Regions from separate parts of the Bacillus sp. Marseille-Q1617 genome, predicted to be linked through region 1. Evidence: predicted binding sites of a transcription regulator. Region 1 holds the regulator's gene; each other region holds the start of a gene.
The links. Region 1 encodes Rex, which represses fermentation and respiration genes when NADH is low (regulators of the CRP and FNR family bind a similar motif). Its sites were predicted from a motif close to TTGTGAAATATTTCACAA; they were not measured.

Region 1 (10,472 bases):
TTCAGAACGTCGTGAGACAGTTCGGTCCCTATCCGTCGTGGGCGCAGGAAATTTGAGAGGAGCTGTCCTTAGTACGAGAGGACCGGGATGGACGCACCGCTGGTGTACCAGTTGTCTTGCCAAAGGCATCGCTGGGTAGCTATGTGCGGAAGGGATAAGTGCTGAAAGCATCTAAGCATGAAGCCCCCCTCGAGATGAGATTTCCCATCACTTTATGTGAGTAAGATCCCTGGAAGATGACCAGGTAGATAGGTCAGAGGTGGAAGCATGGTGACATGTGGAGCTGACTGATACTAATCGATCGAGGACTTAACCACAAAGAGTCATTTTTAAATGAACACATTGGTCGATATTCGGCTTTCTTGACATCAATCCTTTATCTAGTTTTGAAGGAACAACCCCTTCAATTGAATATTCGTCTGGTGATTATGGCGAAGAGGTCACACCCGTTCCCATGCCGAACACGGAAGTTAAGCTCTTCAGCGCCGATGGTAGTTGGGGGCTCTCCCCCTGTGAGAGTAGGACGTCGCCAGGCGGATATGAAATTTTTTTTGCACAATCTAACATCGGTAACATATAGTGTGGTATAATCTATATATTACCAATATTATCGTCGCGGGGTGGAGCAGTTCGGTAGCTCGTCGGGCTCATAACCCGAAGGTCGCAGGTTCAAATCCTGTCCCCGCAATACCATTGGTCTGGTAGTTCAGTTGGTTAGAATGCCTGCCTGTCACGCAGGAGGTCGCGGGTTCGAGTCCCGTCCAGACCGCCATTACTTTACACGTAAACGAAACTTTGGTTTCGTTTTTTTATTTGTCTTAAAGGGTTTTATTCGTGAATGATGTGATGAGATGCGGTATTAGGGGCGGCTTATTTAGAATAAGTATTAAAAGATCATAAAAGTGTAAACAGGATCATAAATCCGGAATTAGGATCGTAAAATTTCAGGGAGGATCATAAATATGGAATTAGGATCGTAAATTCCCAAACAGGATCATAAAACTAGATAAAGGTTCATAACTGGTTTTCTCCTGACAGAAATATCCCAAGAAAACACACTTTTCACCTTTTCAAAAGTCAAGTCCGCAATATTGTGTAAAATTCCTTACAGCTGTTTTCAACTATTTAGGGTTATTTGTTGTAGCCCCCACATTTTTTGGCGAAACTACCATGAGTTCCTGATCTCATAGCCGGTTGGGTCTGTCAAAGGTTTTTCACTTTGACAGACCCAACCGGCTATGAAAAAATCCATGATGGTAGTTTCTCAAAAATCGTTATTAACTACTGAACTTTCTTTTGGAATATACGGTTTGTTGATAGTGAAGTAATACGGCTCCCACCAAGCGAAATGCAGACTGGGTATTAGGGAAAATCCGAATCACTCTTTCTCGCCTACGTACTTCTGGTTTAAACGTTCCAAACTATTTGTACTCCGAATGTGTGGACGAATTGTTTCAGGATGTTCCATATATTGAATGGTATCTTCGAACCCTTCATCTAGTACCTTTAAAGCCTTCTCAAATTTTGGTTGTTCACTAAACTTATTCATCAATTCTTCCTTGAAATTCCTCATGTCTTCTATCGTGATTGCCTCAAATATTCGTTTGATCATTGTTCTTACTTCAATGGAATCTTTCTTTGGGAGCTTCTCGAAAACATTTCGCTTAAAGTGAACGTTACATCGTTGCCAGCTTGTACCGATGAATTCCCTCATTATGGCTTTTTGTAGACCCTGATGGGCATCAGAAATGACAAGCTTAGGAGATTGTAATCCCCTAGATTTGAGCTGCTGGAAGAAGCGACACCAGCTTTCGTAGTTCTCCACGTGGTCCACCATCAACCCCAAGATTTCACGCTTGTTATTCTCGGTAAGAGCTGTGGCAATATAAACAGCTTTTGAGACTACTTTATTGTGCTCACGCACCTTTATATACATGGCGTCTACAAATACAAAAGGAAAATAAGCACCATTCAAGGGCCTCCTGGCCCAATCATTGACAATGGGATCTAACTTTTGTGTCAGTGAAGAAACAAAAGACTTTGATACATTTTCTCCGCAAAGCTGTTCAACGATGTGCGTTACCTTACGAGTAGACACGCCATTAATAACCATCTCTATCATGGATAAGACAAAGGCTTGATCACATCTTGAGTACCTCTCAAATACCGTCGGGGAAAATTCACCATTTCGAGTTCTTGGAACTTTGAGTGTCAGCTTTCCAATACTCATAGTGAAATCACGTTCATAATACCCGTTTCGATAATCTAGTCGCTCAGAAGAGCGTTCATATGCCGATGCTTGTAGGTAATCGTCTCTTTCTTTTTCCATGTAGTCATTTAACACAAGTACAATGGCTGACTTGACCACGGTTTCAATATTAGAACTGATCACTGCTTCTTTTAAAAGGTCCAAATCTAGGTTAAACTGTAAGTGAGTCATATTTATTCCTCTTTTCATTGTTTATCGTCGCTGAAAACAGTGTTGCCAAGTAGGAATAAAATGACTCTTTCTTTTTACACAATTATATGGACTTAATCTTTTCAAACGTATATCTAAATAGAAATCACATTAAAATATGGTTTTTCCAACTACAAATCATCCACAAGCCGTAGAAAACCCAGAATATATCCTTTTTTCCTTACATCCTTACACCTGCACTTTACTCAAATGCCCCAAAAAGGGTAAACTACATATATACATTCTCCCTTAGGTGCTATCCTAGGGGTTTTTTATACTCTACTTAAGTTGAGGAGATAAATATGAATCAGTTTGAAATGATAACGAAGACTCCTGAGGAAACGGGTGCGTTTGCTGAGAGACTGGCAAATTACCTTCAGGCTGGAGATGTGATAACATTAGAAGGTGATTTAGGGGCCGGTAAGACGACTTTTACTAAGGGCCTTGCAAAGGGGCTTGGTGTAAAGAAAACGGTGAACAGCCCTACGTTTACGATTATTAAAGAATATAAGGGGCGTCTGCCTTTTTATCATATGGATGTGTACCGCCTGGATGATTCCTTTGAAGACTTGGGATTTGATGAGTATTTTGAAGGTGAGGGAGTGACGGTGGTCGAGTGGGCACACTTGATTGAAGACCAGCTTCCATCGAAGCTATTGAGTCTGTCTATATACAGAGAAGGCGATACGACCCGGAGGATTGTGTTAAAGCCTTACGGGGAAAGGTATAATGAGTTATGTAAGGAGATTGTTTCATGAAAATATTATCGATTGATACCTCCAATTATCCGCTTGGGGTTGCGTTAATTGAAGAGGGGAAAGTGGTTGGCGAGTATATCACCAATTTTAAGAGAAATCATTCTGTGAGGGCCATGCCTGCCGTTGAGCAGCTTCTGAAGGAGTGTGAGACGGAACCGAAAGAGCTGACGAAGATTGTGGTGGCGAATGGACCAGGTTCATATACAGGTGTCCGCATAGGCGTAACCCTGGCCAAGACGCTCGCATGGTCGTTGAATATTCCTCTTATCCCTGTATCGAGCCTGGCTGTACTTGCGGCTTCGGGTAGGAATTTTACCGGTTATATCGCACCGATATTCGATGCGAGAAGAGGACAGGTGTATACGGGATTGTATAAGTTTGATGGGGACCGTATCACTCAGGTGGAAGAGGACCGGAATGTTTTACTGACGGACTGGGCGAATAAGCTGAAAGAATATGACGGTGAGATTTTATTTATCGGAAATGATGTAAGCATTCATGAGGAAATGATAAAAGAAGTGCTGGGAGATCAGGCAAGGATTGCTCCTTTTGTTAGCCATAATCCCAGACCATCCGAGCTTGCTTTCATAGGGGCGGAATTGGAAGAACATACGGCTCATGAAGTCGTGCCTAATTATATTCGCTTGGCCGAGGCGGAAGTGAAGTGGTTAGAGTCTCAAAAAAACTCTTAAATGAGAAGAAGGATCGTTCGAAATATGGAAATTCGGTTTATGACGGTTGATGATTTGGATGCTGTGATGGAGATTGAACATCGTTCGTTCAGTATTCCCTGGAGCCGGGAGGCCTTTTACAACGAAATTGAACAGAATCACTTGTCTACTTATCTCGTAGTGGAAGACGGGGAGCGAGTAGCCGGTTATTGCGGTGTGTGGCTTGTTGTCGATGAAGCGCATATCACGAACGTGGCGGTGCTTCCTGATTACAGGGGCCAGGGACTCGGTGAAGCCCTTATGCAGAGGATCATGGATATTTCAAAAAAGGTCGGGGCTCGTGTAATGACACTCGAAGTCAGGGTGAGTAATAAGGCTGCGCAAGGTTTGTATAGAAAGATGGGTTTTCAGGACGGCGGAATTCGGAAACGGTATTATTCAGATAATCAAGAAGATGCTTTAGTGATGTGGGTGAATTTATGATAAAAGATACGTATGTGTTAGGTATAGAAACCAGCTGTGATGAAACTGCAGTTGCCGTTATTAAAAATGGCACGGAGATTGTGACGAATATTGTTTCTTCTCAAATCGAAAGTCATAAACGTTTTGGCGGAGTGGTTCCGGAAATCGCGTCCCGTCACCACGTAGAGCAAGTGACATTTGTGTTGGAAGAAGCATTGGAACAAGCTGAAATGACAATGGAAGAGATCGATTGCATTGCGGTTACGGAAGGTCCCGGGTTAGTGGGGGCGCTTCTGATTGGTGTGAATGCGGCCAAGGCTTTGGCGTTTGCTCATAATAAGCCCTTGGTCGGCGTCCATCATATTGCAGGTCATATTTATGCGAATCGTCTGGTGAAAGAAATGAAGTTTCCTTTGCTGTCATTGGTTGTCTCGGGCGGCCACACTGAGCTTGTTCTGATGAAGGAGCATGGTTCTTTTGAGGTGATCGGCGAAACAAGGGATGATGCTGCAGGTGAAGCGTATGATAAAGTAGCGAGAACGTTGAATCTCCCTTATCCGGGAGGTCCTCATATCGATCGGCTCGCACATGAAGGTGAGCCGACGCTGGATCTGCCACGGGCCTGGCTTGAAGAAAGCTCATATGATTTCAGCTTCAGCGGCTTGAAATCAGCCGTTATCAACACTTTGCACAATGCGAAGCAAAAAGGCAAAACGATTTATCCACAGGATCTTGCCGCAAGCTTCCAGGCGAGTGTGATTGATGTGTTAGTAACTAAGACAGTAAGAGCAGTAAAAGAATATAATGTGGAACAATTGTTATTAGCGGGCGGTGTCGCAGCCAATAAAGGACTGCGTGCTGCTTTGGAAGAAGCATTCAAAGAGCTGTATACAGAACTGGTCATCCCTCCGTTATCACTATGTACAGATAATGCAGCGATGATTGCGGCTGCAGGAACGATTTTATTTGAGCAGGGTAAAAGAGGCGACATGGCAATGAATGCCCATCCCGGGTTGGATATTGAGAATTTCTAATGAAATAAAAGCTTCGGTGAGGTTAGAGTTTAACCTCCACCGAAGCTTTTTTAAGCAGAACATACGTTTTATCAACAGTCTGTGGATAAGTTGTTAATAACTAATGAATAGATGTGAACACCTTGTGAAAAAGGTATGAGTAATTCAGTGTTGAAATGTGTATAACTGCCAGTTAGGTTGTGGATAATGTGGAAAACTCCTGTGAACAACGATTGGTCAACATTTGATCTGTGGATAATGGTGTGGAATAAAGAAGGTTTGGATAACGAAATGTTATCCAAACCTGTGGATTACTGTTCTTCTTGGAGAAGCTCTTCTAATTCTGTCCATTCTTCCAGCAGTTCATCGAGTTCTTCTTTGGAAGAATTGAGTTTGTCATTGATCTCCTGGACCTTTTCATGATCCTGGAAGATGTCCGGATCACAAAGCAGTTCTTCCTGTTCTTCGATGACAGCTTCAAGTGCTTCCATTTGAATTTCAATTTCTTCCACTCTTCGTTTACGCTGGCGCTCAAGCTTTTTCGCTTCTTTATCAATCTTATGACTTTGTTTCTGCGGGGTTGCCGAGCTGCTGGTTGAAGGCTGTCCTTTTTCTGCCTGCTCAAGGGCGGCCAGTTCTTCTTGCTGCTGCAGCTTTTCCATATAATAGTTATAGTCTCCGAGGTATTCGGTCGAACCATTTTTAGAGAGTTCAAGCACTTTGGTCGCGATCCTGTTGATAAAATAACGATCGTGTGACACGAACAAAATGGTGCCTGGATAATCGATGAGTGCATTTTCCAGCACTTCTTTACTGTCTAGATCCAAATGGTTCGTTGGCTCATCAAGGATAAGGACATTCCCTTTTTCCATCATCAGCTTTGAAAGGGCGAGTCTTGCTTTCTCGCCGCCACTTAAAGTAGAAACCGGCTTCAGCACGTCTTCACCTGAGAAAAGGAAGTTGCCGAGGACGGTCCGGATTTCTTTCTCATTTTTCATCGGGTATTCATCCCATAGTTCATTGAGGACGGTTTTATTTGATGAAAGATCGGCCTGCTCCTGGTCATAGTAGCTGATTGATACATTTGAGCCGAAACTAAAATTGCCGGATAAAGGCTTAAGCTTATCCACAAGTGTCTTAAGCAAAGTGGATTTTCCAGTTCCATTGGGACCTACGAGCGCAATGCTGTCACCCTTTTTTACAGAAAAATCGATATGACTGGAGATTTTTTCATCCTCTTCATAACCGATTGAAAGGTCGTTAACTTTCAGCACATCATTTCCGCTTTGTCGATCGATTCCGAATGCGAAGGTAGCGGATTTCTCATCGCCGAGCGGCCTGTCCATCAGTTCCATACGCTCCAGCTTTTTTCTGCGGCTCTGCGCCATTTTTGTGGTGGACGCACGGGCGATGTTCCGCTGGATGAAGTCTTCCAGTTTTGCGACTTCCTGCTGCTGGCGTTCATAGAGTTTTACATCTTTCTCATAGTCTTCTGCTTTTTGCTGAAGATATTTACTGTAGTTTCCTATGAATTTCTTGCTCCGTTTACGGGAGATTTCATATACTTGATTGACGACGTTGTCCAAGAAGTAACGGTCATGGGAAACAATCAGAACAGCGCCTTCGTAGCTTTGCAAGTACGTTTCAAGCCAGGATAGAGTCTCTATATCCAGATGGTTGGTCGGTTCATCAAGGATGAGAATATCAGGCTTGGTCAAGAGAAGCTTACCCAGTGCCAGTCTGGTTTTTTGTCCTCCGCTTAACGTGGAGATTTTTGTCTCATAGTCAAAATCAGCAAAGTTCAACCCGTGCAGGACGGACCGGATGTCTGCTTCGTATTGGTAGCCGCCGGATTCTTTGAAGCTTACCTGAAGCTGATCGTATTCTTTTAAAACACGCTGATAGACGTCGTCGTTTTCGTATACGGACGGGTCGGCCATTTGTTTTTCGAGAATACGGAGCTGCTCCTCCTGAGCTCGCAGACCCTCAAATACGGTAAGCATTTCTGCCCAGATGGATAAGTCGGATTCCAGTCCTGTGTTCTGGGCAAGGTAGCCGATCGATACGCCTTTAGGTTTTGTGATGTCCCCGGCGTCATGCGATAGCTGACCGGCAATTATTTTTAATAGAGTCGACTTCCCTGCACCGTTGCGGCCGACGAGTGCGACTCTGTCCCTTGTCTGTATTTCAAGCTTGATGTTCGATAATATATTATCTGCACCAAAGTTTTTGCTAAGTTGATTCACTTGTAGTAGAATCATGACGTTTCACCTCTATTTCATAGTGCTAGTGTACCGTATTTGAGAGGGTAACGGCAATCATACATACCTATGAATGACTATTAATCTTCACACATATAGGATAGAATATAGTGTATGATGGGTAGAGAGACTTAAAAATGTTTATCTGTTATTTTGGAAGCGTTCACAGATGTGTGGGCGTTCAATGCAACGGGCTTTTGAATAGATGTGGGGGAATGCAATATGAATCAGGATACAACGAAAATTCCACAGGCAACGGCAAAGCGGCTGCCGCTTTATTACCGTTTTATCAAGAATTTATACTCATCTGGCAAGCAGAGGGTGTCATCGAAGGAATTAAGTGAAGCAGTAAAAGTTGATTCGGCCACGATCCGCAGGGACTTTTCCTATTTCGGTGCATTAGGGAAAAAGGGTTATGGATATAATGTTAACTATCTTCTCTCTTTCTTCAGAAAGACGCTGGATCAGGATGCCCTGACCAAGGTAGTGCTGATTGGTGTCGGAAACCTGGGAACTGCCTTTCTTAATTATAATTTTATAAAAAACAATAATACGAAGATCGAGATGGCGTTCGAGGTGGATGAGTCAAAGGTTGGTACTCAGGTCGGCGATGTGCCGGTATTCCACCTGGATGACCTGGAAGAGAAGCTTGAGGATCAGAATATTGAAGTGGCCATCCTTACTGTGCCGGCTTCTTCTGCTCAAAACATCACAGACAGATTGGTCTCTTCAAAGATCAAGGGAATCCTCAATTTTACGCCGGCAAGGCTGACGGTACCAGATCATATCCGGGTGCATCATATTGATCTGGCTGTAGAGTTGCAATCACTGGTTTACTTTTTAAAGCATTATTCGGAAGATGACACGGAAATGTCACAAGATGGAATTATAACGGAATAGAAAATTCTGTCGCTTTACGTTATGATAGAAGAGTACAAGAGGAGGTGTCTCATTATGCCAGTAGGTCCAGGTAGCCTCATAATCATTTTAATTGTCGCTTTACTAGTTTTTGGCCCGAAGAAATTGCCTGAATTAGGGAAAGCTTTCGGTAATACATTACGTGAGTTTAAAAACGCAACAAAAGGCTTAGCTGATGACGACGACGATAAAAACAAAAGTGCTAAGTGAGTAGAGTAGGATGAATGCCATGAGTCAAAGTCAAAAAGACATGACAATGTATGAACATATAGGAGAATTGCAAAAACGACTCATGATTGTAGTCGTTTTCTTCTTGTTAGCGTTTGTAGCAAGCTTCTTTCTCGCGGAACCGCTGATTCGTTATCTGCAGCATGCAGACGAAGCCAAAGAGCTTACGATGAATGCATTTCGTCTGACAGACCCGCTCAAGATTTATATGGAAATGATGGTATTCATTTCGCTGATCCTCACCGCACCGCTCATTTTATTCCAGGTCTGGTCATTTATCAGTCCGGGATTATATGAAACGGAGCGAAAAGTGACCCTCAGCTATATTCCTATCTCGCTATTATTATTTCTAGCCGGACTGTCCTTTTCTTACTTCATCCTATTCCCGTATGTCGTGGAATTCATGATGACGTTATCTGACAGTCTTGAAATACAACAAGTCATAGGAATAAACGAATATTTTCATTTCTTGTTTCAATTAACCATTCCATTCGGTCTTTTATTCCAGTTGCCAGTCGCGATGCTGTTCTTAACGAGACTGGGAATCATCACACCGATGATGATGGCAAACGTACGTAAGGTTGCTTACTTTATTTTGTTGGTCATCGCAGCCTTCATCACGCCGCCTGACGTCGTTTCACACTTGATGGTGACCGTGCCGTTATTCATCCTTTACGAAATCAGCATCTGGATTTCGAAGATCGGCTATAAAAAGGTGCTTGAAGCGGAGCAGAAGCTTGAGATGGAACAATATGAAGAAGATATAAATAAGGATTGATCCCCGAGGGGACCAATCCTTATTTTTTATTATTGATTTGTTTTTTGATCTTGAAATGAATCATGATCATCCTGAGTCCGGACCCGAAATCAAGGGTGGCCAGAAAGACCAGCATATAAGTGAAAAATCCCCAACCATCATCTCTTACATTCTGAATTGCAAAGTATGTGAAAAGTATTCCGAGCAGGAGATAGATCACTCCAGAGAAAAGCGGTGATCTTCTCATGAAAATAATCCTCCAATAAATCCTTGAATTTGTTCTGCTTCTTTCATGATTTTCTGAATTTCGTCCTTATAGATAGATTGTATCAGCACGACAGATGTATTCATCGCCACATGAGCAAAAATTGGCACGAGTATTCTCTTGGTTTTTACATAAAGAAAAGCGAATGTAAAGCCCATTGCTGAATACAGGATGACATGCTCCGGTTCGAAGTGGGCGAGGGCAAAAATGATCGAACTTACAAGTGCCGCAAAGAAGAAATTCATCTTTTCATAAAGGACACCAAAGATGATCTTCCTGAACACGATTTCCTCCAATATTGGCCCGATCACTGCTGCCACAAGCATCGTCAATGGAACTTTTTCAATGATCCCGATGATCATCTGTGTATTTTCAGAGCCCATCTTAATGCCAAGTGCATATTCGATTTGAATTGCAATGGATTGAGCGAAGAAAGCAATGAATATTCCAGCAATCGCCCAGCCAATGGAGCTGCCGGCATTGAGGGGAGCACTTCGCTCCAGGTTTGTGCTCGTTTCACTTTTGCGGAGAATCGCCCACACCACGATAAGCGTCAGGGTAAAGCTGATCATCAGCCAATATCCCGGCACAAGCTGTTTCACCTGATCTGCAGGCTCACCAAGCACGTCCACTCCGATTTTATAAAGAAGAGGAACTCCTACTATACTCGAAAGCTGCATC
Region 2 (10,472 bases), on a different contig from region 1:
CTGCATTCGAAAGCTCGATGAACTCATTTGCAACACCTACTACCTGATTGATGCGATGACGATCAGTCAAAAGTAAAAGGGTATTCAGGACTGGTACAGAAGCGGATGAGAATGCTTCCTTTATAAGTCCCTTCTTTTTATCCAAAGAAAGCTTCGGATTGCTGAGAAGGATGTTAAGTTCCTGGTTGTGTGTGAAAACAGATTTCACTACGCGAAGCTCTTCTTCAATCGCTTCTAATTGGTTCTGTTCTTTGGCAATTTCGAAAAGAGCTAACGCATAGCGTTTTGCGACTGTAGAGTTGCTCATCGCTCTTCTCCTGCCTCTTTAATGTAGTCATTGATCAATTTCTGTTGATCTGCTGCTGACAATTCCTTCTCGATCACTTTAGAAGCAATCATGACGGATAATGAAGCAACTTGCTCACGCAGAGCAGTCATTGCCTGCTCTTTCTGAGTTTCGATTTCACGTTTAGCAGATTCTTTCAGGCGCTCACTTTCCTGACGAGCGGCAAGAATGATCTCTTCACGCTGCAGGTCGCCTTGCTTCTTAGAGTTTTCAATCAGCGTTTGCGCTTCTTGACGAGCCTCTTTAAGAAGTTGACGTTGTTCTTCTAAGTGCTTGCTTGCTTCAGCACGGCTCTGTTCAGCCGCTTCGATTTCGCCTGCAATATGATTCTCACGCTCCTGCATGATGCCCATCAAAGGACCCCAAGCATACTTCTTTAAAAGCGCAAGTAAAATCAAAAACATCACTAGCTGGAAAAGGATATCTCCACCGTTGAAGCCGCCACCAGCTCCAAGGACAAATGCGTTTGTTAGCACGCGATTTCACTCCCTTCAAGAGTCAATACTTTCTTTTGAAAAGCATGTAATCTAACGGCAAGTTCTTGCCTGGACATTCAAGATTAATCGTCCATTAGTTATGGACATAAAAGGAATGGCGAAGGTTCTTTTGGAAGGACTTCGCCATTTTGAACTCAAGACTTGCTATTATTGACCCATTACGATGAATGCGATAACTACCGCGATGATAGGAATCGCCTCTACTAGTGCAACCCCGATGAACATTGTTGTTTGAAGCATACCACGTGCTTCCGGCTGGCGAGCCATACCTTCAACTGTACGAGATACAATAAGACCGTTACCAATACCTGCACCAAGTGCTGCTAAACCAATTGCGATTGCTGCTGCTAAAAGACCCATTCTAAATTTCCTCCTTTAAATGTATGAAAAATGTTAGTAGTTTTGTTCAATTTTGAACAGGGTATATATTAATGGTCGTGGCTGACTTTATGAGCCATATAAACCATCGTTAACATAACGAAAATAAATGATTGGATCGCGCCGACAAAGATTGAGAATGCCTGCCAAACGATCGTTGGGATGATTGCTCCCAGTAGTCCGGCTGCCCCGGCGTGCGCCAAGCTTCCCACCAGTAATGCAAGCAGGATTTCCCCGGCATAGATGTTACCGTAAAGACGAAGACCAAGTGTCAGTGTGTTGGCAAGCTCTTCAATAATCTTCAGCGGGAATAAGAACGACATAGGTCTGAAGAAATCTTTACCGTATTCACCGAAGCCTTTCATCTTGATACCATAGTAATGCGTTAACGCGACAACCATAACTGCCAGTGTCATCGTGATAACAGGATCCGCTGTTGGTGATTTCCACCATAGCTCGTTGTCAATGACGACCGAAAACGGAAGCCCAAGCATGTTTGAAACAAAAATGTACATAAGCAAAGTAAGTCCAAGGATATGGAAACGACCACCTGTCTTCCAATCCATATTACTCTTCACAATGTTCTTGACAAAGTCCATGACCCACTCCATGAAGTTCTGTACTCCAGTTGGTTTCATGGCCAGTCTCCGAGTTGAAAGAACGGCTATTAAGAAAACAACGGCACTCGCCACCGTGATCATCAATACGTTCCCCAGGTTGAAAGTCAAACCCAAAAACTCGGCTGTAGGATTTTCATGATGCAATGAAATTCACCTCTCTTCCCCGCTAATTATGAGATTTAAGCTGCTGGGTAAAATAATCTATCATAATGACAACATAGATTGTCATTAATCCAAAAATGACGCTCAGGAGATGAAGATGTTCAGGATATTCCATTGCAATGATCACTGCAAAGGCGGCCCCCGCCATCCGTGAAAAAGTCCCCAAAGACCGAACCTTCTGTCCAGCTGCGACTGCATCACCAAATCGTACCGTCCTCCTCATGATTAGCCAGTGGCTGAACATGCTTATACTTGTCCCCAGGATAAGCCCAAGAAATATAGACTGATAGGAAGTAAAACCCCAACCGAGGACGTATAAGGAAAGGAGGAAAAATATGTACTTACGATGCCTGTTAAACACTTGCTGAAGTTCTGGCATTTACATTAATCTCCCGAATTGAAATGTTGGACCGTTCGGAGCATGGTGTAGATTCCTGTTGAAAGCCCAAAGAGTAGTCCAATGATTAAGAAAAGTGGTGTGGTACCCCATATTCCATCAAGCCATCTCCCCCCGAAGATCCCGATTAAAATGGACCCTGCAAGCTGGGTAAGAATAGCAGAATATAAGACCATCGCTTGATACGGGCGTCTATTGTCCTGACGCATTTGGCATCCCCACACATATTTTTTAGTGGAAAAACACAGTGATGGGTTAAATGAAAGAATACCGTTTTCACAAGTGTTCAAGCATTGTGAAAACCTTATCATTTTATACCCTTTGTAAGCATACAATAGGGTTATTTCCATGTCAATGCGTTCAAGTTAAAAAGTTCACAACCTCGCCACGTGTTTCCAAAACGTTCACATTTTTATCATAATTTGCAGAAAACTGGTGAATATTGCACTTTTTACTCAACCTTCATCGAATGGAAACCATTCACACAACCTTCATTATAAAGAAGTTCCTTTTTACTAGAAACCCTACATTATAATGTAAATATATCCAATTGGATCTAATGCTTCCGAAAAAATAAAGAACCCGGGTCATCTGAAAATGACCCGGGTTCTTTATCTCTTATTTTGTTCCAAACAAACGGTCACCGGCGTCCCCTAATCCAGGAACGATATACCCTTTTTCGTTCAGCTTTTCATCAAGGGCGGCAATATAGATGTCTACTTCCGGGTGCTCTGCCTGAATGGCTTCCACCCCTTCAGGACATGCCACTAAACACATGAACGTGATGTTTTTCGCACCGCGTTTTTTCAGTGAGTTGATCGCTTCAACAGCAGATCCCCCTGTTGCAAGCATCGGATCAACCAGGATGAATTCACGCTCTTCCACATCGCTCGGAAGCTTTACGTAGTATTCGATTGGCTTAAGAGTCTCAGGGTCACGGTATAATCCTACGTGACCGACTTTTGCGGCCGGGATCAATTTAAGGATGCCGTCGACCATGCCAAGACCTGCACGTAAGATAGGAACGATCCCTAGTTTTTTCCCTGTAAGTGTTTTTGCATTCGCTTTGCTTACCGGTGTGTCGACTTCGATGTCTTCAAGCGGAAGTTCACGCGTGATTTCAAATGCCATCAGCGTTGATACTTCATCGACCAGTTCGCGGAATTCCTTTGTACCTGTGTTTTTATCACGGATGAATGTCAGCTTATGCTGGATTAATGGATGATCAAATACGTATACTTTGCCCATTCGACTCTCTCCTTTTGGTTTTGATTTATGTAAAAATAGATAGTTGCTGTTTTACACCTTTGACTATTGTACATAAAAGAGGTTTTAAGAGCAATAAAAGTTGGGAGGTGTAATGAAATCGTTATTTTTATGTGAGAGATTTATTAAAAAATGATAGGAGTGAGTCATTCTTATTACCGCTATTGATTTCCGTGGCAGACTTCGCTTTCCGCGGGCGGGCGTGGAGCCTCCTCGGCTTTGCACTGGACCCATAAAGTTGGACACTTATTTGTTAAGCAGCTAATTCTGTACTAAGTCGATAAGCTACTGGACTTTTCCGTTTCAACCTTGATTTAATTCTCAAATGGTTGTAGTAATGCATGTATTGTTCAAGTTCGTCTTTAAAGTGCTCGATACTATCAAAATCTTGTAGATAAAGGAATTCTGATTTTAGGATTCCAAAAAAGTTTTCCATGACAGAGTTGTCATAACAGTTTCCTTTGCGAGACATACTTTGGGTGATGTTGTGTTCCTTCAGTACCCTTCGGTACTGGGCCATTCGATAGTGCCAACCCTGGTCGGAATGAATTAAGAGCTCGTCACCTTCGTTTACATGTTTTAAACCTTGTGCCAACATCGTTTCAACCAAATCAAATGTCGGCCTTGATTGAATCGTGTAGGTGATGATTTCGCCGTTAAACAGGTCTAAAATCGGAGACAGATATAGCTTTTGTCCAAACAATGCAAATTCCGTAATGTCCGTCACCCACTTTTGGTTAGGTTTTTTGGCACTAAAGTTACGGTTTAAAATGTTTGGAGCTGCTTTTCCGACTTCTCCTTTATACGATTTGTACTTTTTCATTCGCACCATGCATTTAAGTCCGAGGTCTCTCATAATTCGAAGTACTTTCTTTTTATTGATCGAATATCCTTTTTCCTGAAGCACGTCGGTAATGCGACGGTAACCAAACCGACCTGAATGTCTATGGTAAATGAAATGTATTCTCCTTTTCCATTTACGGTCAGGGTCTGGTTGGCTCCACTTTTTAATGAGGTTGTAGTAAGTACTTTTGGGCATCTTGGCTACTTTTATCGTTCGAGTCACCGGGAATTCATTCCTTAGTTCATACACTACTTTCGCTTTGATTTCGTTGGTGATTGTTCTTCCTGAACTAAGGCTTTCAGCTTTTTTAAATAGGCGTTCTCCATACGAAGGTATTCAAGTTCTTTTTTCATATCTTCTACCGACTGGTTGGAAGAGTTGTCTTTGGCCTTTTTATTCTTGTTATTAGAAGTCATTGTAGAAAGCCCCTTTCCTTTAGGTTCAAGGGCATCTTCTCCAGCTGTCTCCCACTTTTTCTTCCACCTGCGAACCATACATGGATCTGGGATATGAAAAATGGCTGATGCCTCTCGAATGGAGTAATTCTTTTCCGTAATAAATTGAATTACCCTCAGTTTAAAGGCACGAGGATAGTTTGTATAGGGAAAGGTAAAAGCTTGATCACCGTGGTGACGAACTAACATCACCCAGTAGCGGAGAATCGAATCATCAACACCCACTTGATTCGCTAGGTCTCGATAACTGACCAATTCATTGAGATAACGCTTGGCAACATGAAGTTTAAACTCTTGGGTAAACTTAGCCATTTGACGGGCACCTCCTATTGTTGGATGGGTGTCCAACAATAGGGGTGCAGCACACTTCGCCTGCGGGGTCTCCACAGCTCCGCTTTTCCCGCAGGAGTCTTCGTCTGCCACTCCAATCAACCGCTGGAATCCATTCAATCATAATTACAACTACTGAATCCTACCTATCCTGTTACTAGCTATTTTTCTAATCACCTTTAACCTATCTTATAAACCACAACCTCCATTACCTGCAAACCTATCAATCTATTTCCCTCATAAAAAAACCTCTCCAAAAAATCAGTTCTTTTGAAGAGGTTTCTACTATTTATTATCTTTCTGGATATAAAGCGAATCTGCTTGTTAGGTCTGTTACGCGTTTGCGGGCTTCTTCGAGCTTGGTTTGGTCTTCGTGGTTTTTGAGGGTAAGGGCCATGATGGACGCGATTTCGTCCATTTCTTCCTTAGCAAAACCACGGGACGTGACTGCCGCTGTTCCGATGCGGATACCGCTTGTGACGAATGGGCTTTCCGGATCGAATGGGATGGTGTTTTTATTGACCGTGATTCCGATATCATCAAGGACTTTTTCTGCGATTTTACCAGTCAGTCCAAGTGAACGAAGGTCGATTAATAGAAGGTGGTTGTCCGAACCGCCTGATACGAGGTCGATTCCTTCTTTTCTTAAGCTCTCACCGAGACGGGCTGCATTGTCGATGATATTTTGCGCATATTCTTTGAAAGAATCCTGCAGCGCTTCACCGAACGATACCGCTTTTGCAGAGATCACGTGCATCAACGGACCACCTTGAAGTCCAGGGAAAATAGACTTGTCTATCTTCTTGCCGAACTCTTCTTTACAAAGGATCATACCGCCGCGGGGACCGCGAAGTGTTTTATGAGTCGTTGTTGTCACGAAATCTGCGTAAGGAACCGGATTCTGATGAAGACCGGCAGCCACAAGGCCTGCGATATGAGCCATATCCACCATCAGGTATGCTCCCACTTCATCCGCGATTTCACGGAATTTTGCAAAATCGATCTTTCTAGGATACGCGCTTGCTCCCGCTACGATCAATTTCGGTTTGTTTTCCAATGCTTTTTGACGAACATCTTCATAGTTGATCAGGTGGCTTTCCTTATCGACTCCGTACTCTACGAAGTTATACTGGATTCCACTGAAGTTGACCGGACTTCCGTGCGTCAGATGTCCTCCGTGTGAAAGGTTCATCCCAAGGACCGTGTCACCCTGCTCAAGGATTGTGAAGTAGACTGCCATATTGGCTTGTGCCCCCGAGTGAGGCTGCACGTTCACATGCTCCGCTCCGAATAACTCTTTTGCGCGGTCGCGCGCTAAGTTTTCCGCTACATCGACATGTTCACACCCGCCATAATAGCGACGACCTGGGTACCCTTCTGCATACTTGTTCGTGAGGACCGAACCTTGTGCTTCCATAACGGCTTCACTGACAAAATTCTCAGATGCAATTAACTCGATTTTCGTGCGTTGACGCTCTAATTCATCTTGAATTGATGCATAAATTTCCGGATCTTGCTTGGCAATCTTACTCATACATATCCCCCTTTTAATCATCGGCCCATTCTAAGCTGCGCCATCTTGATTCATTCAATTTCATTCTATCATGATTATGCAGAACGCGAAATAAGAACGTGTGGGTAAATTGGAATGTTCGTGTTTTTGGGGTTGGCGGGGAAAAAATATGCAGTTGCAAATTGGGGTTGTACCTGGTACATCAGGGGGGTTTTTGTACCTGGTACACGCAGCTTAGACTGTACCTGGTACAATCCCTTCCAAATGTACCTGGTACACGTAGCTTAGATTGTACCTGGTACAACAAAAGCAAACTTACCCCACGCACAAACAAAAAGCCCGCCCTTCAACGCATCAAGCATTGAAAGACGAGCTCAATTCTTAACTTCTCATTCATATACAGCCCTTACCCCGCCAATCAACTTCGGCCGGGTCACAGCGAGCGTCACATGCGCCCCACCCAGGCTCTTCTGGGACACCCTGACCGGCACCGCTACATGCTTCAGCTGCATGCCGATGAACGTGTCACCGATATCGATCCCGGCATCCGCCTTGATGAACTCTACCATGACGGGATCTTCAAACGACCGGTAAGCGTGGGTCGCCATCGCGCCGCCGGCCGACCGGGCCGGGATGACGGTCACTTCATCGAGCCGCAGCCTTTCAGCCGTTTCACGCTCCAGGACGATCGCCCGATTCAGATGCTCGCAGCACTGGAACGCGAGCGACACTCCTGCTGACTCGGCGAACTCTTTTAACTCTTTATAAATCATCTCAGCCACATCAAACGTTCCGGCTGTCCCGATCCGTTCACCGATGACTTCCGAGGTTGAACATCCGACGACAAAAACCTGTCCTTTTTTCAACGAAACCTTATCCTTGAATTCTGTCAATATACTGCGAAGCTGTTCCTGCAATTGAGTGATTTCCATGAAACCCACTTCCTATTATTTGTCTTCGTATGCCGTGATTTTACCGACTCGATTGGCGTGGCGTCCGCCTTCGAATTCCGTTCCCAGCCATGTTTTTGCTATTTCGCGGGCAAGCCCGGGGCCGATGACGCGTTCGCCCATTGCAAGCATGTTGCTGTCATTATGTTCACGTGTCGCTTTCGCACTGAATACATCGTGCACAAGCGCACAACGAATGCCTTTTACCTTGTTGGCGGAAATGCTCATACCGATGCCTGTACCACAGATTAAAATGCCGCGGTCAAACTCGCCGCTTGCAACCTTCTCGGCTACCGGTACCGCATAATCCGGATAGTCGACTGATGTGCCGCATTCACAGCCGAAATCTTCATATTCAAGTCCCAGTTCTTCCAATAATGATTTGATTTCTTCACGAATATTACCCCCGCCGTGATCTGACGCAATTGCGATTTTCATATATCGTCACTCCCCGTTTTTGACTAGTGTTTGTTTCCTTTTATTTTGACATACCCATGCGAATAGATAAAGTTTTTCAGCTTAGGAAAAAAGTCGTCTTTCACACGGAGTCCGTCCCCGGTTTGAAGGCCCGTCCCTCGGTCCATTAACGCGTTACCGCACGGCGGGACGGGCCTTCCAAGTGTCTAACCAAAATAAAAATAGCACAGACTCTAAAGCCCATGCTATCAGATAAACAAATTATAAATGAAAACGGGTGATCGTCCCCTTCAGCGACTCTGCCTGCTTCTTCAGGTTCAACGTCAAGTCCTCGACATTCCCCATGACCGCAGCCTGTTCACGGGTCGCTTCCGAAACTTCTTCCGCTCCCGCAGAAGTTTCTTCAGCGATCGCCGCCACTTCCTGGGATTGCTGGGATGTAAGTCTGATGCTTTCCATCTGTCTGTCGACCAGGCCTGAGATTTTCTGGACCGAGTCTGCCACTTCGTGAATCGTGTTTGTCATCGTTTCAATGACTTCATTCGTTTCCGATCCCTTTTCCGCTTCCTTATTGGCCGTCGTCACCTGGTTTGTGATTTGACCGACCACGTTCCCGACTTCCGTTTGGATATTTTTAATCAAATCAGAAATCCCTTGAACCGCTTTGCCGCTCTCATCCGCAAGTTTACGGACTTCCTCGGCTACGACGGCAAAGCCTTTTCCGTGCTCACCGGCGCGCGCCGCTTCAATGGACGCATTCAGTGCAAGCAGGTTCGTCTGGTTGGCGATATCCCCTACCAATTGAATGATTTGCTCCACTTTTTTCGCGTTATCCTCCAGACGGCGTACAACCACCAGTGAATCTTCGTTACCTTTCGCGAGCGTCGTGATCCCTTCCACTAAAGAATGAATGACCTCTTTGCTTCCTTGAAGTTCGGTGACCATATTTTTAGACAGCTGCTCAGAAGACTTTGAGTGATTCTGCACTTCTTGCGCGATCTGAATGACGTCTTCAACCGATTCGGCTGTTGTCTGAATGGACATGGCCGAGCTTTCCGCGCCAGCCGATATTTCGCTGATCGTCCTTGAAATTGCATCAGCTTGCTGTGAAGCCATTTCAGACGCCTTTGATAAATCCACTACATTTGAATTTGTTTTTGTGAAATTCTCCTCGATGCTCGACACCATATCCCGAAGGTTATGAAGCATGCGGTTGAATGCGAGGCCCAGCGCACGGATTTCATCATCCGACTTCGGCACTTCCACTTCCACCGCAATGTCACCCTCTGCCGCTTTCAATGCAGCCTGCTCCAGACGCTGCAATGGTTTTACGATAAAACCGGCCGCGAAGAATGCCAGTACCGCTGACCAGAACACACCCATGCCCAACGTGACACTCGTAAATAAAAACTCATTCATGTCAGGTGCAAAGGTAGGTTTAATAAAATAAATGAAAAATGCCGACGTTGAATACGTGACCAAAGCCAAAATCGTAATGAAGAATACCAATTTCTTTCTAAGACCGGACTTATACCTTCTCTCTTTCCCCATCCCTTTTCTCTCCTCAAAAAATCAATCTCTTTCTAATTTGTTGATCAACTGCCCGATCAACGAGTCCAGCTCTCTATATGTATGTCTGTAGATGTCCACACTTCCTCCAAAGGGATCGGAAACGTCCATGTCATCAGGATCCTCAAGCACATATTCCTTTAACGTGAATACTTTGTCGGAGGCCTCTGGGTACTGATCCATGATTGCCCATTTATGATGAGCGGTCATCGTGAATACATAGTCCGCCCAGTCGATGTCCTTTTTCCGGAGCGTGCTGGATTGGTGCTCATGTTTTATATCGTTCTCTTTCAGAACTTCTTTAGTCTGAAATGAAGCATCGCTTCCATCCATTGCAAAAACACCCGAAGATTTCACCTCGAAACGCTCAGTCCCTCTATGTCTCAATACCGCTTCCGCCATCGGACTGCGGCATGTATTTCCCGTACAAACAAATAAGATCTTCATCATCTCATCCTCCTTAAGCCTATTATAAAATATTTTCCAAATCTCATATAGGACATTCACAAAGATTACAAAAAGAAAAGTGTTACTTCGGAAGTCGACCGTTCCTTTTCGCTCCAGGCAATTGCTTTCCGCGGGGAGGAAGTCAAGCCTCCTCGTCGTTCCGCCTGCGGGGTCTCGACTTTTCCTCTATATCCCGTCGGAGTCAAGTTCCTTCCGCTACATTCCACTCTGTATTTTTAATAACAAAATAGCAACTCTTATAAGGCCATGGATATTCTTAA
Region 3 (10,472 bases), 990 kb from region 1:
TTCAGAGCGACTAAGGATCGTGTGATGAGTTCAATCTGCTCGGAGATTGGTTTGTCTTTCAGCTGTAAATACACGTTAGTACCGCTCCTTTCCCTCAAAAATATTCTCTATAATTGATAACATCTTAACGAAAAAGCACAGCATTTGGAAGGGGTTTCAAAATTATTTTTTTATTATTTTTTGGATAAACTATTGAATTCAATCCTAATACCGAATATTATATTAGTTGTGTGTTTTTAATGTTCGTTTTTATGGAGGTATCACAATGTTTAAATTACAAGAGAATGGAACGACTCCAAAAACTGAGATACTGGCTGGTTTGACGACTTTCCTTACGATGGTTTATATCGTGATCGTCAACCCGATCATTTTGGCGGATGCCGGTGTACCGTTTGATCAAGTATTCCTGGCAACCATTATATCAGCCGTTGTGGGTACATTATGGATGGCCTTATTTGCAAACTACCCGATTGCAATTGCTCCAGGCATGGGATTGAATGCATATTTTACTTACTCGGTTGTTGGGGCGAATGAAGATATTTCATATGTTGTGGCATTTTCAGCTGTATTCGTTGCAGGTATCATATTTGTTATCCTTTCACTTACACCATTCAGGGCAAAATTAATCGAAGCAATCCCTCAAAATTTAAAGCACGGAATCACCGCAGGAATTGGTCTGTTCATCGCATTCATCGGACTGCGCTTGACAGGACTGATCGAAGCCCATCCTACCAATTTGGTGAAGCTCGGGGATTTGCATTCTCCTTCTGCACTTCTGGCTCTTGCCGGATTGGCAGTGACGCTTGTACTTATGGTGATGAATGTCCACGGGGCACTATTCATCGGGATGATCGTGACAGCATTGATTGCTTATTTTACGGGGGAGCTTTCTTTTGATAAAGGGATCTTTGCCATCCCGCATCTCCCGGAAGGCCTCATCATCAGCAATCCGCTGACTGCTTTTGCAGATGTGGTGCAATATGGGCTTTATGCAGTCGTATTCTCCTTCTTGCTCGTAACCATTTTTGATACGACCGGAACAATGATCGGCGTTGCGCAGCAGGCAGGATTGATGAAGGGCAACCAAATGCCAAGGGCACGTGAAGCACTATTGGCAGACTCAGTTGCGACGACAGTCGGGGCAATGTTCGGTACAAGTCCTACATCCGCCTACATCGAGTCTTCAGCAGGTGTATCTGCAGGCGGCAGAACAGGATTAACAACCTTGACAGTGTCGATTCTATTCATTGCAGCCGCGTTCTTCGGTCCGCTGGTAAGTGCCGTTTCTGGGATTTCGGCCATCACAGCTCCAGCGCTGATCATTGTCGGCAGTTTAATGATGGGCAGCATCTCTCATATTAAATGGGATGAGCTCGATGAAGCCTTCCCTGCATTCCTGATCATCCTGAGTATGCCTCTGACATCAAGCATTGCAACAGGTATTGCACTGGGATTCATCTCTTACCCGTTATTGAAAGTGGTCAAAGGACAATGGAAGCAGGTACATCCGCTTGTCTACATCTTTGCGGTATTATTCTTCTATCAGCTGGCCTTTCTGCCTCATTAAAGAAAAGCGAAAGCGCCTTGTGCAGCCCCGACAAGCGCTTTAGGGCCGACTGGTGAAGTCGCTCTTTGACTTCAGTGGGCGGACTGAAACTTCTCGAGGGGCTAGGAGCTGAAGCTGGACAATTCTCAAATTTAAAATTATTTCTTAACTTTTTAACAAAATCGCCCGGACTCAATCCGGGCGATTTTTTTCTTTATGAGTTTAGCTTGAAGGCGGTGGAAACAGCTGAGCCTCAATTCCATACTCTCTCAACGCCGACAAGCGATTTACCTTCAAAGGTCATTTTATAGATATCCGGCATCTCAAGCTTATTCCAAAATTCAAATCCGAAGCTTTCATCAAAATGATTCATGATCAGGACCATGATGTTTCCGTGAGTCCCGATGGCTGCATTTTTGCCCTCGTATTTTTCTAAGATTTGCATGAAGCTCTGGATTCCCCTTTTCTGGGCTTCCCTGTTCGATTCCCCTCCATCAAAAGAAAAATCAGGGTTCTGCCATACTCTCAGAATAGATTGTTCAAAATCGTCCAGTGACTTTTCAGAAAGGGTCCTCTCTTTCATATTTTCATAAACCTCAATTTCTTGATCGTAGTATGAGGCTGTACCTTGCACGGTCTCTATCGCTCTTTTATAGGGGCTTGAACAGACTGCCTGTATATTCTTGTCTTTTAATATAGTCGTCACTCGAGCGGCATCGCGTCTTCCTCTTTCGGAGAGCGGTCTCTCCAATTCCTCAGGCGTATAGACGGAATGTGCATGACGGACAAAATAAATGTTGGTTTTCATACTATCACTTCATTTCTAAAAACTTGTATAACAATATGAGCAATGCTGGGCTGATTTCTGCCTTTTCGTGAGCCTGTGGCAATTGGGACATTCAACGTCTTTTGAATGAAGATCAAGCCCTTTATTGCCATGCAGCCATCTAAGGTAAGATTTATTTATCAGGTAAATCGTAAAACCGAGTATGATGCCAATGATAAGTAATATGAGCGCAAGATCCATTGAAAATCCCTTCTCTTAATAGTAGACTGCTAAATCGCCGCTATTGATTTCCGAGCAAGACTTCGCTTTCCGCGGGCGGTTGGTGAGCCTCCTCGTCGCTATAGCTCCTGCGGGGTCTCACCTAACACGCTTTTCCGAGGGAGTCTTCGTCTTGCACTCCAATCAACAGCTGAAAACAAGTAAAAACTACATCAAACTTTAACAGATTATCAGTACATCAATAAACTATCCCCATTATTTTAGGATAAAAATTCACCCTTCGTATTCCATATGGAAATAAAGAAGTAAGGTTTCATCTTTTTACTGTTTCCAAATCGTATCGAGCTGTTCGGAATAAAATTTAATGGCTTTCCTATAGGTCTGAATCGTTTTATCCTCCGAGGTTTCAGCCAATAATTTTAGAAGAATTTCCATAGCCTCACTATGCTCGCTAACATTATGTAATGTCATACTGTAAAAGATTTTTAATGCATGGTTCTCCGGGAATCTTTCCATCCCTTCATTTAAAATTATTTTTGCATTTTCATATTCCCCTAATGTGCGGTAGGTGCTTCCAAGCCCCAGGCAGGCACCCTGGAGGTCGTATTCATTTAAACCGAGTTGTATCGCCTCCTTATAGTAAGGTATGGCTTCCAATTCCTTCCCAAGTGCATCATGGCTCCATGCACATTGATAATGAATCCTGCCATTTTGAGGATCTTCCTCTATCAACTTTTTAAAAAGATCAATAGAAGACTGAATTTCCCCTTCTTCTCTCAGTTTAGCACCTTCCTTAATTCTCTCCTCAATTGATACATGTCTCCCCCTCTCTTCCGGCCTATACTCCACAAGCCACGAATCATGCCAGACTCCCTCATGCAGTTCGTTTCGGGGGAGGATTTTTTTTTTTTGGTAGCCGCATTTTTCATAGCACTTTATGGCTCTTTCATTCCATATCATGGGGTCCATGACAAGGCGGTCAGCACCGGCTATGTCGATTAGATGTTTCTTCACCGTATTGATGATCAGGGTCCCGACTCCCTTATTCCAATAGGCCGGTTCACCAATAAACTGGTCCGTTCCGAAAATCACCTCATCGGAATGACTGTAACCATACTTACTTCTCTCTTCTTCATCGATTGGATAATACTGAAGATACCCGATCTCTTTTCCTTTATAAATGATGATGCAGCTGACTACACCATTAGATCTCCCTAGAAATTTATCTTCGACCATCTTGAGTGTAAATGGGCAGTCCCTTCCTTCATAGTATTGAAGAACTTCCGGGTCGGACAGCCATTTCGTTACTATATATTTATCATCGACTTTAATCGGTCGAATCTCTATATCCCCATTCCTGAGTTCCATCATCATCCACGCCCCTTTCTTCTATATTATATTAGTTCACTGTTCCCTAGAAAAAATCCTTCAGCCAAACTGAGAAAAGGTATTTCATACGGCAGCGCATCGAGGGACGGGCTTTTAGTACTGGAATGTGTTAAAAGGAGAAGCTGCTCTCCATTTCGATCCTCACCGTATTATGACAATAATGTGAAAGGTTATGTATTTTAGGGTGTTTAGGTATTTTCTTATATGGTTAGAAGTAGAATAAGCTAGGAAATCATGTTATTATTAGTTTGTGAAACATTTCACAATATATCTTATTTCAAACAAGTACAATACAAAACTTCCTTAAAGTTAGGTGTGTGATGAAGAATGACTATTAAATGCACAAACAAAGTAGCCCTTATCGGAACCGGGTTTGTCGGCTCAAGCTATGCTTTCGCCCTTTTGAATCAGGGGATTGCCCATGAACTCGTATTGATTGATATGAATAAAGAAAAAGCCGATGGAGATGCACGCGATCTTAATCATGGATTGGCGTTTGCTTCCCCGATGAAGATTCACGCAGGTGATTACAGTGATTGTAAAGACGCAGACATCGTCGTAATCACTGCCGGAGCAAACCAAAAGCCTGGTGAAACCCGTCTTGACTTAGTAGGAAAAAATATAAAAATATTTAAAAGTATCGTCGAACAAGTTATGGCCAGCGGATTTAACGGCATCTTCCTGGTTGCCACCAACCCTGTTGATATCTTGACCTATGCAACCTGGAAATTCTCCGGATTGCCGAAAGAGAGGGTCATCGGTTCAGGTACCATCCTGGATACAGCCAGACTGCGATATTTAGTAGGAGAGCATTTCGATATCGATACCCGCAATATACATGCCTATATAATGGGTGAGCATGGAGATACAGAATTTCCTGTATGGAGCCATACAACGGTCGGGGCAAGTCATTTAAGTGAATTGATTGATCTGGATGAAGAAGACGTTCAAGAAAAGTTGGAAGAAATCTTCATCAATGTCAGGGATGCCGCTTATCAGATTATTGAACGAAAGGGTGCTACCTATTATGGAATCGCCATGGGGCTGGCACGGATCACAAAAGCGATTTTCAACAATGAAAACAGTATCCTAACCGTTTCTGCGCTGCTTGACGGCGAATATAACCAGGAGGATATCTATATAGGAGTTCCTGCAATCATCAACCGTGAAGGAATCCGTAAAGTGGTCGAACTGCCTTTAAATGAAAAAGAACAAAGTCAATTCAAACACTCTGCCGAGACGTTAAAAGAGGTAATGAAGACTGCATTCGTTGATTGAGCACAAAAGATTGTACGAGAGAAATGAATAGACACGCACGCCCAGACATCCTCCTCATAAACTATTGAGAATTCGTTTATGAGGAGGTTCTTCTATGTACGATGAAAGACAGTTATTCCCGGGATTTCCCGGAGGTCCAAGCGGCGGGTTCCCTGGCGGACCACCAAGCTCTCCACCGCCTGGAGGGCCGCAAGGAGGAGGGAATCAGCCTCCACCGGGACCGCCGCCAAGCTTCACCCCTCAGATGACGGCTATGCAGGGCGGGCCAAGCACATTTGCCGTAGATCCGGGTGCGATCCGGCGCTGTTTATTCCGATACACATATATTTGGCTGAGAAGAGATCAATTTTGGTTCTACCCGATATTTATCGGACGCCGTTCAATTGCCGGCTGGAGATGGATCGGCTGGAGATGGGTTTATTTCGGGATTGATTTAGATGAAATCCAATCCTTCACGTGTGTGTAGGGGATGAATATGTACTCCTACCCTTCTTATTATAGAACCACGACTGAAGGTAGAACAGGAACTGTTATGGTTACAGGGGAACATACCATGTATGTAGATCCGGATCAGGCAATCGTTTCGGTTGGTGTCGTTACAAAAAATGAAGATCTTGAAGAAGCTCAGAGCCAAAACCGTGAGATTTCAAACGCTGTTGTGCGATCATTATTGGCGAATGATATTCCGGAAAAGGACATCCAAACGTCCACCTATCAAATTTTCCCGCAATATAGTTATGAGGATGGAAAGCAAATTTTTACAGGCTATGAAGTAAGGCATGTTTTCCGGGTCACAGTGAACGACATCGATTCCCTCGGAAAAATAATTGACGATGCCGTTAAAAGTGGAGCAAATCGTGTAGAGAATATCCAATTTGTTAATTCTGACCCTGGTAAGACCTATCAACAAGCCCTTGCAGCAGCTTATCAAAAAGCATATGAAAAAGCGATCACCCTTTCCAGCCAATCAGGGCAGCAATTGAACCCGTACCCCAAATCGATTAAAGAACATTCCTGGACTGCCGTGATTCCGTTCGCTCCCACTGGCTTCGTCAAAGCAGCAGAAGAGGGCACAACCCTTCAGCCCGGCCAAATCGGCATAACCGCTTCACTCACGGCAGAATTCGGAATCTACTAGTAAAAAAGTCCATCCCTTAGTGCTCGAGCACTGAGGGACGGACTTTTTCATTGCCCATTATTCACCCAATGATTTCGTTTTCCTTCCGCATGCTTCCATGGCGGTTAAGATGGCTCCTTTGAATCCGTTTTTCTCAAGCGCTGCAACTGCTTCAATGGTGGCACCCCCCGGAGAGCAGACTGCGTCTTTCAGTTCTCCGGGGTGCTTGCCTGTTTCGAGTACCATTTTGGCAGCCCCAAGGACAGCCTGCGCTGCCAGTTCATAGGCTTGATTTCTTGGAACCCCTTGAAGGACAGCCCCGTCTGCTAGAGCTTCAATGAACATAAACACATAGGCAGGCGAAGATCCGCTTACTGCAGGAATCGCATCCATTAAGTTTTCATCCACTTGTTCTGCTTTCCCGAAGCTTCCCAGGATGACTGAAACGTCCGCCAATTCCTCATCAGCCAATCGTTCATTGACACAATACGCCGTCATACCTTCCCCAACTAATGAAGGTGTATTCGGCATCGTGCGGACGAGCTTTATATCTTTGCCAAACTGGACTTCCATCCACTCCAGCGTGATCCCGGCCGCCATCGTCACGACAATCACATCTTCTTTCACTGCATCCTTCACTTCTGAAATGACCTGTTTATATTGATCCGGTTTAATGGACAGGAACAAAACATCCGAGAACTCCGCAACAGCCAGGTTATCCTTTGTACATTCAACGTGAAAATCTTCGGACACTTTCTTACGTGTTGCTGCTGATTTGGCACTGGTCATAACTGCCCGTTCATCCACGATCCCAGCCTTCAGTATTCCGCCTAAAATGGCCTGAGCCATATTTCCGCATCCAATAAATCCAATTGTTTTCTTCATAGCGTTTCACCTCTGTCTTTGACTCTCACCTTTAGAATCATAACAAACTTTTGCACCCTCGTGAATAAAAGTAAAATCGCGGCTAAATTAAACCGGAATTAGAAAACGGTCATTTCATTCATCCTTATCCAAACGTTCAAAAGGCAGCAATCCAGCAAATAGACTCCTTCAAAAAAGACCCGGCAGAAGCTAAAGCTTCTGCGAGGTCTTCATCACTCACTCATTCCGTCAACTTTCCACAATGGGGACATAGTGTTTTCCTGTAATCTTTCGGAAGTCTCTTATGGCAGTGAGAACACGTTTTTACATATTGCGGCTGATCGAACAGATCTTCAGACAATCCATAGCCGCTTTTAAACGTTTTCGCTGTCAGACGTACCAGCAGCCCGATCACCACTCCCGTCACCAACAATGCCCAGATCATCCCGCCTTACCCTTTAGCCCTCTCGAGAACAGCCTTGAAATCAAGATTAACGATAGGTTCATCATTCATCAGCCTCTCTTTCAAACCTGCGAGTAACGACTCTTCGACCTCAGATAAATTGTTCAGATCCCATTTTTTGTGAAAAACTGTATAAAGAGTCAGATCCCTCAATAATAAAAATGAAGGCAGATGATCGATCCAGTCTTCTTCCAGCGAATATTCCTCCAGATACCCGCTCAGAAACGCCGTTAAAAAGGTTTCACCAAAAGCAGAACGCACCTCAAGCGTTTCCTTCCTGAGCTTCCACCACACAGAATAATAAAGTGGAATCGCTATATCACTCAAAAAGAAAAACTGCATGCTGTCATCAAAATCAAACACATGAATTTCTCCGTCATGATAAAAAAAGTTGCCTGGATGAACATCAGAGTGGATAACACCGAAGTTTTCAGGGGACTCCTCAAGCTCATGAAGCTTCTTCTTATTTCGCTCTGCCTTTTCGATAATGACAGCATCTTCCGAGGAAAGATATGTTGAATACTGCAAGATATCATCTTCATCCCAGCGTTCCCTTACATATTCTGAAGCTTTATAATCCTTTGTGACCCGATGCATTTTGCCGGTGATCTTTCCCCATTTCTTAAACAGTTCTTCATCAAAGAGATCATCCTTGACGCTGACGGGCTTACCGGGAGCTTTATCAAATAAGCACACATAAAAACAGGTTTCACCTGCTTCCAGGACTTCAACCAGACTCCCGCCCTCCGAAAGGTTGACCAGCGAAACATTCACCCCATTATGATGTAAATAATTCACCCACCTCAGTTCGGCCTCCACATCGTTTTTAGAGCGGTGGGAGCTATGGGTCAATCTTAATATGTACGGCGTCCCTTCCTTATGCACTTCATACACGTAGTTCTCAAAATCCCCAAGCTTCTTTGCAAGGGAAGCGTCACAGCCAAATCTTTTTGCCGCTGTTTCCAGGATCTCCTCATTGAACAGATTTTCTATCCATTTTTCCATCTTTCATTCACCTAACCTTCTATTATTCCTTCAACAATGCTACACGGTATGGGAATAGCTCCGCCCTCATAATCCCCTCCTTAACACAGGGATCTTCACTCATGAATTCCTCTGCCTTTCCTTCGTTTTCTTCTTCAAACACGACGATCCCAAATGCATTTTCTTCTTCATTCAATGTTCTTCCGGCTAAAATGACCACCCCGCGATCTCTATATTCTTTCAATCTCTTGAAATGTTCTGCAACGACTATTTCATCTTCCTCAGTCCAATTTTCTTCTTTATGTAACCGGGGAATCAGTCTCAATACATAGATATATTCCATCGTGGCCCTCTCTTCTGTATACATTTTACACTCACTCCTATATATACGACTTTTCAACCTGGAATTCCTTTCAAAAGCAGCTTCTGCATCCAATACTTATCAAGATAAATATGATCCCTAAACAAAAAAACCAACCCATTAAGGCTGGCCTATTGATCATTGATATTCTGAAACTGTAATCCTCTTTGCTGCATTAAATATTGCAGAGCCGTTCTAAAGGAAAGGAAGCTTTTCACTTCCAAAATCTGCTGTAATCCTGAATTGACGATAATCTGGGTAAGAGAAGGCGTAAAACCTACAAATATAACTTCTACCCCCATTAACGATATAGCTTTTGCCATATTATCAATGTACGTGCCGAAAACGTCCAGCTCACAAATTTCTTTTTCTGATATGGCAGAGAAATCTATGATGATGGTATGGATATCTTCTCGATATGATTCATTCAGGATTCTGGTGATGATCATTTCGAAACGCTCAGGAAAAAGGCGGCCAGTAATCGGGACAAGGATGGTTTCAGGAACGATTGAAGGTATGATCGGTGCTGAGATGTCTCTGATTAATTCCTCAGACTCTGCCAGTTGTTTTTTAAGTTGAGAAATTTCCTCTTTAAGCTCATGTATTAGCGTTGAATCGTTTGTCATTCTAAACCTCACCATGTCATATTATTTTAAAATGAGAAAACACATATACCTTTATTCTAGCACCAATCTTCTCTGAAAGAGTACTATTTTTTCATGGTAATAGCATATTGCCGGGTAAACAAATAAAAACCAGCCTTATCGGCTGGTTTTTATCACGCATATGCTTTTTCTTCTTCTTTCTTGAAGAAGCTTCTCATGGCATGGAATACATCGGCTTTTTGCTTGAGGATATAGTAACGGAAGTCTTCATTCTTGATGTTTTTGTAAGCGGACATGAGGGTTGAGTGACGGTTATACTGATTTACTTCACCGTATCCAAACATACTGGATACCTTCATCAATTCTTCAACAAGCTTGACGCAGCGTACATTGTCTGATGTTAAATTATCACCGTCTGAGAAATGAAACGGATAAATGTTGTATCTAGTCGGATTGTATTTCTCATCAATGAGCTCCAACGCTTTACGATAAGCAGATGAACAAATTGTCCCTCCGCTTTCTCCTTTTGAGAAGAAATGTTCTTCCGACACAACTTTCGCTTCAGTATGATGAGCAATGAATTCAATTTCCACGGTCTCATATTTTGTTCTTAAGAACCGTGTCATCCAGAAGAAGAAGCTTCTTGCCATATACTTCTCCCATACTCCCATACTTCCGCTTGTATCCATCATTGCTAACACAACGGCTTTGGATTCAGGCTTCAATACTTCATTCCAGGTTCTGAATTTCAAATCTTCGGTTATGATCGGATGAAAGCTTGGGGCGCCTTTCATGGCATTCCTCTTAAATGCAGACATCATCGTTTTCTTCTTATCTATATTTCCCATGAGTCCCGTTT

Region 2: HWX64_RS13200 (AtpZ/AtpI family protein) is a predicted target of Rex. The motif match lies at 2,763-2,780, and genes of this name have one in related genera.
Region 3: HWX64_RS05760 (L-lactate dehydrogenase) is a predicted target of Rex. The motif match lies at 4,190-4,207, and genes of this name have one in related genera.

The regions. Positions count from the first base shown of each region.
Region 1 is NZ_CAHJXM010000001.1:154,491-164,962, forward strand. Features, by position in the region: rRNA gene HWX64_RS00890 (23S ribosomal RNA) at 1-317, shown strand, start outside; rRNA gene rrf (5S ribosomal RNA) at 419-535, shown strand; tRNA gene HWX64_RS00900 (tRNA-Met) at 615-688, shown strand; tRNA gene HWX64_RS00905 (tRNA-Asp) at 696-772, shown strand; partial or broken gene HWX64_RS00910 (IS256 family transposase) at 1,278-2,440, opposite strand; gene tsaE (tRNA (adenosine(37)-N6)-threonylcarbamoyltransferase complex ATPase subunit type 1 TsaE) at 2,761-3,216, shown strand; gene tsaB (tRNA (adenosine(37)-N6)-threonylcarbamoyltransferase complex dimerization subunit type 1 TsaB) at 3,213-3,908, shown strand; gene rimI (ribosomal protein S18-alanine N-acetyltransferase) at 3,933-4,370, shown strand; gene tsaD (tRNA (adenosine(37)-N6)-threonylcarbamoyltransferase complex transferase subunit TsaD) at 4,367-5,383, shown strand; gene HWX64_RS00935 (ABC-F family ATP-binding cassette domain-containing protein) at 5,674-7,623, opposite strand; gene HWX64_RS00940 (redox-sensing transcriptional repressor Rex) at 7,846-8,523, shown strand; gene HWX64_RS00945 (twin-arginine translocase TatA/TatE family subunit) at 8,578-8,751, shown strand; gene tatC (twin-arginine translocase subunit TatC) at 8,771-9,547, shown strand; gene HWX64_RS00955 (YdiK family protein) at 9,567-9,773, opposite strand; gene HWX64_RS00960 (CPBP family intramembrane glutamic endopeptidase) at 9,770-10,472, opposite strand, start outside.
Region 2 is NZ_CAHJXM010000002.1:327,103-337,574, reverse strand. Features, by position in the region: gene HWX64_RS13225 (F0F1 ATP synthase subunit delta) at 1-307, opposite strand, end outside; gene HWX64_RS13220 (F0F1 ATP synthase subunit B) at 304-822, opposite strand; gene atpE (F0F1 ATP synthase subunit C) at 991-1,203, opposite strand; gene atpB (F0F1 ATP synthase subunit A) at 1,272-1,985, opposite strand; gene HWX64_RS13205 (ATP synthase subunit I) at 2,008-2,382, opposite strand; gene HWX64_RS13200 (AtpZ/AtpI family protein) at 2,388-2,609, opposite strand; gene upp (uracil phosphoribosyltransferase) at 3,019-3,648, opposite strand; partial or broken gene HWX64_RS13190 (IS3 family transposase) at 3,920-5,277, opposite strand; gene glyA (serine hydroxymethyltransferase) at 5,588-6,829, opposite strand; gene HWX64_RS13180 (TIGR01440 family protein) at 7,198-7,740, opposite strand; gene rpiB (ribose 5-phosphate isomerase B) at 7,756-8,196, opposite strand; gene HWX64_RS13170 (methyl-accepting chemotaxis protein) at 8,437-9,726, opposite strand; gene HWX64_RS13165 (low molecular weight protein arginine phosphatase) at 9,748-10,194, opposite strand.
Region 3 is NZ_CAHJXM010000001.1:1,141,463-1,151,934, reverse strand. Features, by position in the region: gene HWX64_RS05790 (M20/M25/M40 family metallo-hydrolase) at 1-74, opposite strand, end outside; gene HWX64_RS05785 (NCS2 family permease) at 266-1,567, shown strand; gene HWX64_RS05780 (histidine phosphatase family protein) at 1,800-2,354, opposite strand; gene HWX64_RS22185 (DUF2614 family zinc ribbon-containing protein) at 2,370-2,573, opposite strand; gene HWX64_RS22180 (tetratricopeptide repeat protein) at 2,874-3,926, opposite strand; gene HWX64_RS05760 (L-lactate dehydrogenase) at 4,269-5,219, shown strand; gene HWX64_RS05755 (collagen-like protein) at 5,314-5,685, shown strand; gene HWX64_RS05750 (SIMPL domain-containing protein) at 5,689-6,357, shown strand; gene proC (pyrroline-5-carboxylate reductase) at 6,415-7,221, opposite strand; gene HWX64_RS05740 (hypothetical protein) at 7,442-7,645, opposite strand; gene HWX64_RS05735 (phosphotransferase enzyme family protein) at 7,652-8,668, opposite strand; gene HWX64_RS05730 (YciI family protein) at 8,691-9,014, opposite strand; gene HWX64_RS05725 (STAS domain-containing protein) at 9,140-9,634, opposite strand; gene yhbH (sporulation protein YhbH) at 9,787-10,472, opposite strand, start outside.